Regions from separate parts of the Paenibacillus sp. GCM10027628 genome, predicted to be linked through region 1. Evidence: riboswitches for the same ligand, from Rfam matches in the RefSeq annotation. Region 1 holds a riboswitch; each other region holds the start of a gene.
The links. Region 1 has a riboswitch for cyclic di-GMP ahead of ACFQZT_RS31610 (hypothetical protein). Riboswitches for the same ligand answer to the same signal wherever they lie in the genome.

Region 1 (3,208 bases):
TTTCTTGCCATTTACCTGTCTAGAAACACGTCTATGAGCGAGGTTATGATCGGCGTTGTCATCGGGATGGGAGCATTGGCCGGAACTGTTGGCGGTTTTGTTGGCGGGACGCTATCGGATCGATTCGGTCGACGTATTATCATGCTGGCCGCTTTATTTGGATGGGCGTTCGTTTTTACCGGCTTTGCCTTTGTGAAACTGCCGATTTGGTTCATGCTGCTGAATATGCTCAACGGCTTGTGCAGATCCTTCTACGAACCTGTTTCTCAAGCATTAATGGCTGATTTAACAGAACCTGCGAAACGTTTGAAAGTGTTCTCGTTGCGTTATATGGCTATTAATGTTGGTGCGGCTGTCGGACCTTTGCTCGGTTCTTTCTTTGCAACGATGGACGGATCGCTGCCGTTTCTCATTACGGGAATCGTCTATTTTGTGTATGCCGTCACGCTCTATGCACTTCTATCCGCATTCGGCATCAAAAAAATCGAAGGCGAGAAGAAGGCGAATGTCACATTTGCTTCCGCTTGGCAGGTCATTCGAAGGGATACGACATTCCGGTATTATAGTATTGGCGGGATCATCGGTGCGATCGGCTACTCGCAGGTTATGGTGACCTTGTCTCAGTACTTGGAGCATAGCATCGCTGATGGTGTGAAAATGGTTGCATTACTGATGAGCGTAAATGCTATAACCGTTATAGCCATGCAAATTCCACTAACACGTTGGGCTGAGAAATATACGCCGCTTGTCGCCATTTCGGCCGGCAACTTGATGTTTGCGCTTGGGGATGTCGGGTTTGCTTACTCGCATACGACGATACCGCTCGTCTTCTCGATGATTGTATTCACCTTCGGTGAGATACTTAATTACCCTGCGGCCAATATGCTCATCGACAAATTAGCCCCGGCACATATGCGCGGAACTTATTTTGGGGCACAGACACTAACGAATGTAGGCCACTTTTTGGGACCATGGATCGGCGGATTTTTGCTTGCTTCGTACAACGGAAGTACTTTGTATACCGTAATGGCTTGTGTTACGATCTGTGGAACCTTGTTCTACCAACTAGGTTCAAGACGTCAATCGGTTGCAAAAACCGTAATAAAGAATGAAAATATGTGAAAAATAGTTCCATAGAACTATTCGATTTCTTCCAATCATCCCTTATTCTTGATAGTAAAGGTATCAACATTTGACAGCTTTCGATACATCTCGCTAAAAACATCACGATAAAGGCAAACCTGGCGAAAGCCAGCGACGCAAAGCTAGAGGGGCTCTCTTGTCCTGCAAGTGGACCGGGTGCCAGCCAGCCGCCGACGATTGGGTCTTCAACATCCAGAACCCCTCCGATCGGTTCAAAAGGCGGGGTTTTTCTTTTGTCACGAATATGAAGAAATAAGGGAGGATCCTGCAACATGCAGCCTGAATGGATGCTACACGAAGAACAGAAAATCACTTCACTTTGCGGTAATCATGTCGCCCGTTTGGTGCCGTCTTCAGACGGACCGAAGCTGCTGATTAATCGGGAAGAATATGCACTAAATGAGACGTGCTGGGATGTCGAAATGTTTCATGGACGAAACAACAGCATTCTCATCTTTTACTGGAAAGGCGAGGTTAAACTTTCCGTGAAAATTCCGCCATTGTCACAAATTGAAGCATTCCTTACAAGACTTTATCAATGTTTATCTTCCAAATGGAGAACGGTGCAGCCGATTTAGGCGCACCGTTTTTTTCTCTTATCTCTTCTGCACACGTATAGGCGGATGCACATATGTTGGGTACAGTTATACGCAAATGCCTAGGAGGTAAGAGAATGGGAGAGCTGAATGATTTTGAATCGGCGGCCTTATATGAACAGCGTTTCTGGTTGCAGGTGCTTGGGGATCATGGCCGGTTCATCTACAACGCGCTTGCGCCAAATGAGGAAATGGAAATTGAGCATGCGCGGTGCTTTATCCTCACCTTTGACAGTCTGCTTGAGACCGCTCGCGCGAACCTTGATTTAACAGGCATAATGATGCTGAATCATAGATCTTATCAGAAAGCACAAGAGCTGCGCGCCTTCAAGCTGCACCTTCTGGAACGTCATTTGACGGGGAAAATCGGATTGAGTTTGCCGCCTACGTTTGTCAATCATATGTTGAATGAGCTTGATGAAGCCCTGTCCGTGATGGGATATTTGGTTAGGCAGGAATTCCCGCCGGCACCGAGTCCGATTCATTTGCATTTGGTATGGCTGCAAGATGCGTTCGGCCATGCCGGTGCGATTCAGGATAATCTTGATTTGACAGAGAGTAAACGCAAAGAAATGAGCAGCCACTTCGCGCATCAATTCAAGGAGTTTTATTTAAAAGCGGTCGAATTCGCCCAATATCTCCGTACGAATCTGCATCATTTTCCAGCATTAAGCCGTTTGAACAAAGAAGCAGAACTTGAAATGACCTTGTTTTTGGAGTTTTTACGCGAACTTGAAGAGCAGAGACTTACGCATGAGACCTTAGGCACATTGGCACCGTTGATGGCGGACCATATGGCTAGAGAAGAACTTTATTACTTGACAAAGTTATCACAGGTCTCCGAAACGAAGAAGCCTTCCGGCAATCCGCTAGCGCCGAGAATCGAGAATTAGGGAACGTGTAAAGCTTGATAAAATCATTGTCACAGATCGACAGGGACGATATAATAAATCGATATGGGAGTAGTTCCTAAGGACTACTGTTGGGGGAGGAAATACCATGAGATTGATCACTCGTTCCGATTTTGACGGTTTGGTGTGTGCAATGCTTTTTAAGAAGCTGAACATGGTGGATGAAATGAAATTCGTTCATCCCAAAGATATGCAGGACGGATTAATTGAAGTCACGGAAAATGATATTTTGGCGAATGTCCCGTATGTACCGGGTTGTGGCCTATGGTTCGATCACCATTCCAGCGAGCTGGAACGGATGGGACAAAAGGTGGAGTTTAAAGGGGAGACCCGCATTGCTCCAAGCGCGGCGAGAGTGGTGTACGATTATTATGGCGGCAAAGAAACGTTTGGCGATATTGACGACATTATGTTGGGTGTAGACAAAGCGGACTCCGCGCAATTCAGCAAAGAAGATATTTTGAATCCTCGCGGTTGGGATTTGCTCTCTTTCATCATGGATGCTCGTACGGGGCTTGGCCGCTACCGTGATTATCGAATTAGCAACTACCAGCTTAT
Region 2 (3,208 bases), on a different contig from region 1:
AATAATCGAGTATGCCTGGATATGGCTGGATGTAGATGCTGCTTGCGCGCATTCCACTATGTAACGAATTTGCTCATCGGTTAATGCCTTATCTTCATATTGACGAATAGAACGATGATTTAAAATGGTTTCAATAACGGTATTCATTTCAATTCTCCTTTCAAATATGTCCATCCCCTGTATCATCCGATACGTCAATCATACTTATTTATACTTGACTGAGCAAATAATTGCTTGATTTTGGAAGGGACAAGACCTGCAAAAATTCACTTCGTGGTAAGCAGCAATTGCGAAACGGCGGTTGCCGCCTTCAACCCGGCAGGGTCTTTGCTGCTGCTCATTGCCGCTAGAATACCGGCTCTCGTACCGGCATCGAGACTAGCCATGATGCTAACCGCTTCCTTGGCGTCCGTATTCATCAGTTCAGTTATTAAGGAAGCTGCGCTCGCCGCAGGCATTTGACTATATGTTTTCGCCAGCTCGTCCACCGGCTGTGGATTGCCGGGTAAGCTGTCCAGTTTCTTTTGAACATCTGCTGCATTGTCAGAACTCACAGGCTGGAAATCCTTAAGCGCCAAGGAGACAGCCGCAGCTTTTTTCGGGTCCATCTTAGCCAAAATGTTCGCGCGCTGTGGCGGCTTCATACCGAGCATATTGAAGACTTCATCTTTGAGTGTCATATTGTCGAGAATCCCCGCAGCCTGGGCTGCCGTCATTGCGGCATATTGACTTGCCGCCGCGTCGGTTTGCTGTTTTAAATCCTCCGCAGGCGCTGAAGCTGGAATACCGTTGAAAGCAGGAGCAGTTGAGCCGGGCTGAGCGCTTGCAGTATTGGTTCCACCGGGAGTTGCGGCAGTTGTTCCTGCGGCAGTTGCGTTGGCTGGACCTGCAGAGCCCGCTCCAGTACTTGTACTTCCGCTTGAGGCAGTTCCTGCCGCAGCTGGAGCTGGAGTCGCCGGCTTCTTAGTAATTACACTTTTTCCTGCCTTCAGGACACTTTCTCCCGCATGGGTGAGTAAACCCGCAAACGTCTCCCCTTTGCCATGATTAATCATATACACACCTGTGCCGACCATCAGCGTTGTAAACAATAATGGAATCAGCCCGAAATATAACAACCTGGCTGTACCGCTTAATTGCATCGACTCTTCTTTTATCTCCATATGTATCATCTCCTACAATTCTATTAATATATGTTCCCAGAAAATAGAAAACAAAAAATCCATCAACAATAAAGATGATGGATGCTTGACGTATCCAACAATTTCGGCAACTCAGCCGCCATAGAAACAAAAGTCCCTTAGGCCTGTAGCTTTGCGCCCTTATCTTTCGATAAGTTTGCCTTTTTCGTTTGTGGGCATGCTGCCTAAATAATTGTACTAATTTTGTTCCTTCTTTTTAATAGCCAACTTAATGCTAGCAGAGCAATAAAAACTGCAATACCAACAACTCCCCATAGCAGCGAACCATGACGAGCACCTGCGTAGATCCCGCTCATCGCAATGGAATATGGTAATATGCCTAAGGCTGTAGTCCAAATGAAATTCCATATTTTAACGTTTATAAGCCCCGCTGCGTAATTAACAAAGTGGTACGGGACAAAAGGAACAAACCGGATCATTAAGAGTCCCAACGTTTCATGTTTCCGCGTATATGCTTCAACTTTCTGCAAAAAAGGCTGAGCCATGTTCCCAAACAATGGCTTCGCAATCCATTTTGTAAGATACAGAGCCCCAACTGCTCCGGCAACGCCACCAATCCAGGCATAAATGCCACCCATGACAGGACCGTAGACTTCCATGAGAATGACAGAAATGAATTCCCCCGGTACAGGAATAATATTGGCAAACGATTGAACAATAATACCGATGATAATGCCAAAAGGACCTATATTTACGATGGTTTCGATTAATCTCTGTGCTTCTCCGGTATGCACAAGGTAAATGTAATAACTGATCAAAGCTGCAATTATGGCTATACTGATTATACTAATGAGCCGGGTACCAGAAAAAGATTTTGGTATTATCAAGTTCGTTGATTCACATCCAGTTTTTTGGAATTTACCTAAAGTATCCGTAGAATCGTTGGTCCTATCACACGGAAAGCGAGACAGATTGATCAATACTGTCCATAACGCTATTTGCAATGGCGGAAGCAGCTTGAGTACGCTGTAGAGTTAACATCCGCCGCTTAACTTCCTCATGAAGAGGTGGAGCGTCAAGAAGCTTTTGAACTTGAGCCGCTAGCTCTCCCACGTTATTGGCGATCGATGCAACTCCTCTTTCGGACAGGAATACGGCGTTTTCTCGCTCTTGACCTGCATACGGTTTAAAGATAAACATTGGAATGCGCATCGAGATCGCTTCGGTCAAGGTGAGCCCTCCTGCTTTCGTAACCATACAAGTTGCTTCTGACATGACTTCTTGCATATTATTTACATACCCGAGAACGTTCAGATTGGGGTACAGCGGAGTAAGGGCATCTAATTTATGCTTAACTTTCTCATTCCTGCCGCATACGACGGTAACTTGAGATTCGTTAATCGCCAATAAAGAAAGTACGATTTCTTCCATATAGCCTGAGATTCCACTGTCACCGGCCATGACTAAAATCGACCTTTTCTTCATATTCGCAGACTTGACCGAACTTATTTCATTAAATTGTTTACGAATGGGAATGCCCGTCACTTCAATGCGGTCTTTCGATAAACCTTTATGGATAAGTTGTTGTTGTAACTCCTCCGTTGCAACATAATACTTGTCGACTTTGGGGTGAAACCAGCGGGAATGCAGCGCATAGTCAGTCAGTACAGTAACGTTATGAATGCCAAAAATCTTGCACACCTCCGGGGTTGCACCAAAAGGGAACGTATTAACAACAGCATCAGGACGCTCATGTTGAATGATTTGCACTAATTTTTTTCTTCCTAAAATGTTTAAGGAACGATTAATGAACGCATCGTGTTCGGCTTCACGGGTAAAATAATAGCTCCAGCCATAATAGTCCAGACCCATTCTGGCCACTTGTGTACTTTTATTATATAAAGAAACGGTGATTGTATTTAACAGAGGATGCCCCTCTTTCATAAGATCAAGCGTAATCACTTCTTTGGCGCCTTGCTTTTCGAATTGTTCCTGCAAAGCATGTGAAGCCTGTAAGTGACCATTTCCATAACTAGCCGTTAAAATTAAAATTTTACGATTCTTGT
Region 3 (3,208 bases), on a different contig from region 1:
CGTGAGTACACTAACACGTACGGACGTGGCAGGGCGCATTATGGTCGCCCTGGATTACGCGAACGCAGGGGGAGCTGAAGAGCTGCTAAAGCAGCTCGAAGGCATTCCCTGCTATATGAAAGTGGGCATGCAGCTGTTTTATGCTGCAGGTCCGGGTTTTGTAGCCAGCCTTAAGGACCGCGGCTACAAGGTGTTCCTGGATGTCAAGATGCATGACATCCCCAACACAGTGCGAGGCGGCTCAGAGAGCGTGACTCGCCTTGGGGTTGATTTGTTCAACGTCCATGCTGCCGGAGGCAAGCAGATGATGGAATCGGCCATGGAGGGCGTCGACAAGGCGCTCGCCCCTGGAGCAAGACGCCCGATCGTCATCGGCGTCACGCAGCTTACCAGCACCAGCCAGCAGGTGCTGAACGACGAGATCGGCCTGACCGGATCGGTCGAGCAGGCCGTCATTCGTTACGCCCAGCTCGCGCATGCCGCGGGGCTCAACGGGGTTGTCGCGTCACCGCTTGAGGTGACGCAGATCAAGGCGGCGTGCGGTGGCGCGTTCGTCACCGTTACGCCGGGCATTCGCCCTGCGGGCGCCGACGCGGGCGATCAGTCGCGCGTCATGACGCCGGCTGAGGCGTTCGCGCAGGGCACGGACTACGTCGTGATCGGCCGCCCGATTACTGGGGCAGCCGATCCGAGAGCGGCGATCGAATCGATCATCGATTCGATTTTATAAAACTTCACGGGTGAAGGCTTCCAAATACCATTTAGAAGGAATTTCTCCTTCTAAATGGGGCCTTCCCTCTTTTTATGCGCTTTTACAGGAAAAAACTGCCGCTAATTTGTCCGTTTCTGAAACCTGCAGTTTAATCTCGCACTCAGGATTTGAGTGTGAGTAAATTTAGCGCTTGATTTCATGGGCGCAACGTAAACCAGAGGCTGAAAACAAGGAAGGAACGGTGTCATTAATCATGAGCCAGCTTGAAACGATCGCACAGCACATCGCAGCATCTTTACTAGAAATCGAGGCGGTATCGCTACGCCCGCACCAACCGTTCACTTGGACATCCGGTCTGAAATCGCCGATTTACTGCGATAATCGACTGACGATGTCGCACCCGGCGATTCGTGAGGCTATTGCCGACGGCTTTGCTGCTTTAATCAAAGAAAAGTTCCCGGAAGCGGAAGTTGTCGCTGGCACAGCGACAGCCGGGATTCCACATGCAGCCTGGGTTGCACAGAAGCTAGGCCTACCCATGATCTACATTCGCGATAAAGCCAAAGGTCACGGCAAAGAGAACCTGATCGAAGGGACGGTCAAGCCAGGTCAAAAGGTTATCGTCATCGAAGACCTGATCTCTACTGGCGGATCTTCTTTGAAAGCGGCATTGGCCGTGAAGGAAGCGGGGGCAGTCGCTCTGGGCGTACTTGCGATTTTCTCCTATCAGCTTGACAAGGCTACACAAGCTTTTGAAGCGGCGGACATGCCGCTCCATACGCTATCCAACTACTCCAAGTTGCTTGAAGTTGCTCTGGAAAAAGGCAAGATCAAGGAAGAGGATCTCGATCTCCTCCATTCTTGGAGAGCGAATCCATCTGAATTCGGTGCGTAAGCAGCGTTAAATGGATCTATAGCCTGTGTCAAATATTGACGAAATAGGCTGTCATCCCTATACTAAAAGAGTGCTTAGGTACTGCCTAGCATCTGCGAAAAGGCAAATGACGCGAAAGCGACAGACGCAAAGCTACAGGGGCTAATCGGCTACGGCCGTACGCTTGCCAGCTACCGAACGGTGAGAGGAGGAGTGCTCGTGAATGTAAATGCTGCATTATCCGCGATAAACAGCGGCGATGCTTTGCAGCAAGCAGTCGGACTGCAGCTGTTTAGCAAGGCGAGCGACATGCAAGAAGCAGCGGCCAGCACGTTGATGCAGGATTTTACCAAATCCCAGCAGCAAGTGAACGCGGCAGCGTTATCGGCAGCACCGCATTTAGGGAAAAATCTTGACATCCGCATATAACGAATGAGAAAAAGAAGCTCCACCTTTTCGAAAAGGCGAGCTTCTTTTTTATTGTCTGATTTCGCTGTTTGTCAGCATAGCGATGAATGATTGCAGCGGTTGTGACATCCACTTTTTGGGGTGTAGCAGGAGTTGGAGATCGAAGCGCAGCGCCGGGTGGCTAAAAGGAATAATTGCAAGTTTGCCAAGTTCCAGCTCTGTTTCGACGGCGATACGGGGAAGTAGAGCAATACCAAGTCCTGTCATGACGCAGTGTTTGATCGTTTCCAAGTTGCCAAGTTCGAAACCGATTCGAAAGGGAACGGCGTTGTCTTTGAGCAATTTTTCAAACATATTCCGATAGATGCAGCTGCCTTCCGTGACGATGAATTCCGTATGCTGGAAGTCACTTAACTGCACGCCTGCTGCATGCACCAGAGGGTGATCTTTGGGGCCTACGAACACCAGCGGCTCATCCCTGATTTGAATGCAGTGAAGAAAAGAATCTGCCGGATAACGGTCGAGTAATAGGCCGATGTCGTAATCGCCTTCTTTTACCTTTGCTAATAAGGAGGATTCATTGTCGGGTAGAAGCTGGATATTGAGGTTGGGAAAGTGCTGTCTGATCTGTTGTAAATAAGGCGGCAAGTAGTACGCAGCGAGGGAATCTATCGTACCGATCGTAAGCGTGCCGCTAACCTGATGGGCGATCATTTCTTTGGACTGATCATAAAGCTCCAGCATTTGCACGGCCAGTTTCAACAAGCTTTCTCCAGGATGTGTTAACCGAAGCTGACGTCCAAATCTTTCGAAAAGAGGGACGCCGTATTCGCGTTCCAGCTTTTGAATCTGCATCGTGACGCTGGATTGCGCATAACCTAATTCTTCCGCTGCGCGGGTAAAGCTTTTTCGCTTGGCGACTTCCCGAAACGTTCGGAAATACGTAAGATCCATTTGGTGTCCTCGCACTATCAATATTTTTGATGACCGTTATCATTTATTATAGCTAACTGTGATGATAAGTTCCATGATAGAGTGTGAGTAAGGACAAATTTTGGCTGGTAGGGGAGATGGTTTATTTGTTGAGAGAAAATGACCTTCAAGGGGTATATGTGCCGATCATCACACCTTTTGATGAGGCGTATGAGGTGGATGCCGGTTCCTTTTACAAGCTGGCTTATCAATTGTTTCAAGACGAAGTGGACGGTCTAGTT
Region 4 (3,208 bases), on a different contig from region 1:
CCGTCATGATCTTCTTTGACATGGAAGACGGATTCTGCGCATCCACCTTGGGCAGCAGAATATGAGCGACCATCACCGCATCCGCGCCCTGCTTGAAAGATTCCGCGAAGGGCACCAATTCCAATTTACGCAGTCTGGCCAGATCGTTCTGAACAATCGGAAGCTGGGCGTGCGAATCCACTGACGTATCCCCATGTCCGGGAAAATGTTTCACAACAGGCAGCACCTGCTGCGCCTGAATCCCCTTCATTGTCTGAACCCCCATGGAGCTCACAATAGCCGCATTCGCGCCGAAGGAACGATCGCCAATCACCGGGTTCTTCGGGTTGCTGTTCACATCAAGCACGGGAGCAAAATCGACATTCAGACCATAATCATTCAATTCTTGCCCGAGCAGGCTGCCGACGCCATAGGCAAAGTCTTTGCTATTCGTCTTGCCGATCACTTGGTTGGCGGGCGTCTTGACAATTTCATCGGGAAGCCTCGTCACCTTGCCTCCTTCTTCATCTGCACCTAGCCAGAGCGGCAGCTTGTTCCCCGCATTCGCTCCCTTTAACGCATTCACCAGCTCCACAAGCTGACTCGTCGCCTTCACATTGGTTTTATATAAAATGAGACCGCCGACGTGGTAGTTCTCAATAAGCTCACGCGAATGCTGGCTCATCGCATACCCATCGATTCCTGCAAAAATTAACTGACCGATTTTCTCTTCGATCGTCATTTGCTGCAGCTTCGTTGGAACGATACTTGGCGATGGTGCAGGCGAAGCAGTCACTGTAGGTGCAGGTGTTGGCGTCAGCGATGGCTGTATGGACGTCAAATTACCTCCGGAACGATGGAGGCATCCCGTTAAAAGAACCATCATCGCGCCGCATAGGATGCTCCAGGTTAAGTACCTGTTAATGAACGGACGCATGTCTTCACCTTCTTCATTAAAGTTTGGATGCCAAGTCTTCTTGCTCTAAACGTTCTGCGCATTCACTAAGTTGCAAGCAGCAATTTGCCTAACCGCTCCTGAGCTATCTCCATGTAAAAAGGCGGTAGGATGTATGCCAGCACCACAATGAGTATGGACATTTCCGTGTCACCTCCTTCCTGTTTTTCGTTTGGACAACCTGCATCAGGAGTTCAGCTCTAGCATTGACGCTTTCGTGACTGGAAATACTTTTCATTCCTAATGACATATGACGATTTGGTATGCTATGATAGTTCACAAGAATAAAGCGTTTACATTTGGAAAAAGGCAGCCCCGTACGAAAGTCGGGTACGCAAAGCCACGGGTCTAAAGCGCATGTCCAATACATTCGCTACGATAGCCGGGTTACCCTAATCGGACGAGCCAAGCCGCCTGCTTAGGGCGGCTTTTTTTGGAGATTAGGCAAATGCTCGCAGCTCATTTTTCATGCAAGACGGGCTCTCCATGTAATCACCGGACTTGGCTTCGAAGATTTTCGTCACCTTAGGGAAATTACCTTGAAATCGGTTCTACATTCCTATCACGAAAAGAGGTCTGTCTATGAGAAATCCTGTACCGAGGCCATTCGCAGATGATCGACCGCTTCACAAGCATGCTGATGCGCAATATTCGCTGCCCTTGATTGCCGCATTGGAGCAAATCGCAAACTGCAAGTACTGTACAAGCATTGCCGAGCCTGCTTTGAGAACGCCAATCCAATGCATCAAATATGCAGGATCCCAAATCCCCATTTCCGTCAACTTTGCTACCTGCCATACTTGCGGGGAATATAAGCTGGACTAGGAGAATGACATGAAAACAGCCGCTAGGCTGTTTTTTTCTATGTATCGCTGCCCTCCCTTGCCCCATATGGCAATTGATTCTTTTACCTATCTATGGCAAGATAAGCGAAGAACTATTTATAGAGATTTTTGAGCTTTGGTCCATTTGCTCATATGCTCATCGTCTCTCCTACCTTGACTGAATGAACAGGAGTTACTTACTTATGTCCAAACCGTTTTTTCGATTGCTGACCGAGCTGTCATCACGCAAGTGGGTGTCGCAGTTGACAGGAGCTTTCGCCAAATCCAAGGCCAGCCGTCTTTTTATTCCGCGCTTTGCCCAAACCTATGGCATCCGGATTGAGGATGCTGAGAAGCATATCAAGGACTATATGTCCTTGAACGATTTTTTCACACGTAGATTAAAACCCGGTTTACGTCCGATTCATGAGGATGCGACTCGCGTCGTTAGTCCCGTTGACGCCATGATTACAGGCATTGGAGACATTAAGGACGGGTTGATTCTGAATGTCAAAGGCCAGGACTATACGATCGATGAATTGCTGAATCGTTCGCCGCGTACGGTCAACTATAAGAACGGTTTTTACTTCGTTCTGTATTTGAGCCCTACCGATTACCACCGCATTCACTCTCCGATCACAGGCGACATCCTTGAGAAAGAACACGTGCCGGGTAAAGTGTATCCCGTAAACGAGTTCGGTCTGCGACATATGCGCAGAGTTCTGAGCCGCAACGAAAGGCTGATTACGTTCATGCAGCACGGTACCGGCGAGGTTGCTGTGGTGAAAGTCGGGGCGCTCAATGTCAGCAGCATTCAATATGTGGAGCCGCTGCCGAATCATCTGGAACGCGGACAAGAACTGGCTTATTTTGAGTTTGGTTCGACTGTCGTCCTGCTGTTTGAAGATGAAATGTTTGAATCGCGCAAAGATTTGCAACTAGGCTCTAAAGTCAAAATGGGAGAAGAACTCGGCAGTTTCATAGAGAAATAACAGACCGGGCTCCCGGAGGGAGAGTTCCATGGCTACAACAACAACGACGTCTCCAAAACCAAGCTCGCATGGCTTGCAGGGAACCGGAGATATCAAACCTACTGTGTACCGCATCCTTTTTGCCATTAGTCTCGTACATTTGCTTAATGATTCTATCCAATCCGTTATTCCCGCGATTTTTCCCATTTTAAAAAGCGAAATGGGTCTAAGTTACACCCAAGTGGGGTGGGTACAATTCGCGATCAATTTTACCGCTTCCATTATGCAGCCGGTCGTTGGGCTTTACACCGACCGCAAACCGTCCCCTTACATGCTGCCGATCGGGATGGCATCCACGTTAATCGGGATGCTGCTTCTCGCCTTTGCGCCATCGTACTGGGTTGTCCTGTTGTCGGTATGTTTCGTGGGGCTGGGCTCGGCGGCTTTCCATCCCGAAGGTTCGCGCGTGTCCCACATGG

Region 2: another riboswitch for cyclic di-GMP. It lies ahead of ACFQZT_RS33405 (hypothetical protein); the one in region 1 lies ahead of ACFQZT_RS31610 (hypothetical protein).
Region 3: another riboswitch for cyclic di-GMP. It lies ahead of ACFQZT_RS01265 (putative motility protein); the one in region 1 lies ahead of ACFQZT_RS31610 (hypothetical protein).
Region 4: another riboswitch for cyclic di-GMP. It lies ahead of ACFQZT_RS09050 (hypothetical protein); the one in region 1 lies ahead of ACFQZT_RS31610 (hypothetical protein).

The regions. Positions count from the first base shown of each region.
Region 1 covers NZ_JBHTHA010000052.1:59,304-62,511, reverse strand. The annotation lists gene ACFQZT_RS31615 (MDR family MFS transporter) at 1-1,122, shown strand, start outside; cyclic di-GMP riboswitch class I at 1,225-1,318, shown strand; gene ACFQZT_RS31610 (hypothetical protein) at 1,416-1,721, shown strand; gene ACFQZT_RS31605 (DUF2935 domain-containing protein) at 1,817-2,632, shown strand; gene ACFQZT_RS31600 (exopolyphosphatase) at 2,739-3,208, shown strand, end outside.
Region 2 covers NZ_JBHTHA010000084.1:38,786-41,993, reverse strand. The annotation lists gene nfsA (oxygen-insensitive NADPH nitroreductase) at 1-147, opposite strand, end outside; gene ACFQZT_RS33405 (hypothetical protein) at 267-1,163, opposite strand; cyclic di-GMP riboswitch class I at 1,266-1,353, opposite strand; gene ACFQZT_RS33400 (TVP38/TMEM64 family protein) at 1,367-2,029, opposite strand; gene ACFQZT_RS33395 (MGDG synthase family glycosyltransferase) at 2,094-3,208, opposite strand, start outside.
Region 3 covers NZ_JBHTHA010000002.1:1,343-4,550, reverse strand. The annotation lists gene pyrF (orotidine-5'-phosphate decarboxylase) at 41-730, shown strand; gene pyrE (orotate phosphoribosyltransferase) at 966-1,607, shown strand; cyclic di-GMP riboswitch class I at 1,699-1,785, shown strand; gene ACFQZT_RS01265 (putative motility protein) at 1,806-2,015, shown strand; gene ACFQZT_RS01260 (LysR family transcriptional regulator) at 2,064-2,948, opposite strand; gene dapA (4-hydroxy-tetrahydrodipicolinate synthase) at 3,065-3,208, shown strand, end outside.
Region 4 covers NZ_JBHTHA010000005.1:199,442-202,649, forward strand. The annotation lists gene nagZ (beta-N-acetylhexosaminidase) at 1-916, opposite strand, end outside; cyclic di-GMP riboswitch class I at 1,233-1,329, shown strand; gene ACFQZT_RS09050 (hypothetical protein) at 1,517-1,759, shown strand; gene asd (archaetidylserine decarboxylase) at 1,962-2,750, shown strand; gene ACFQZT_RS09060 (MFS transporter) at 2,779-3,208, shown strand, end outside.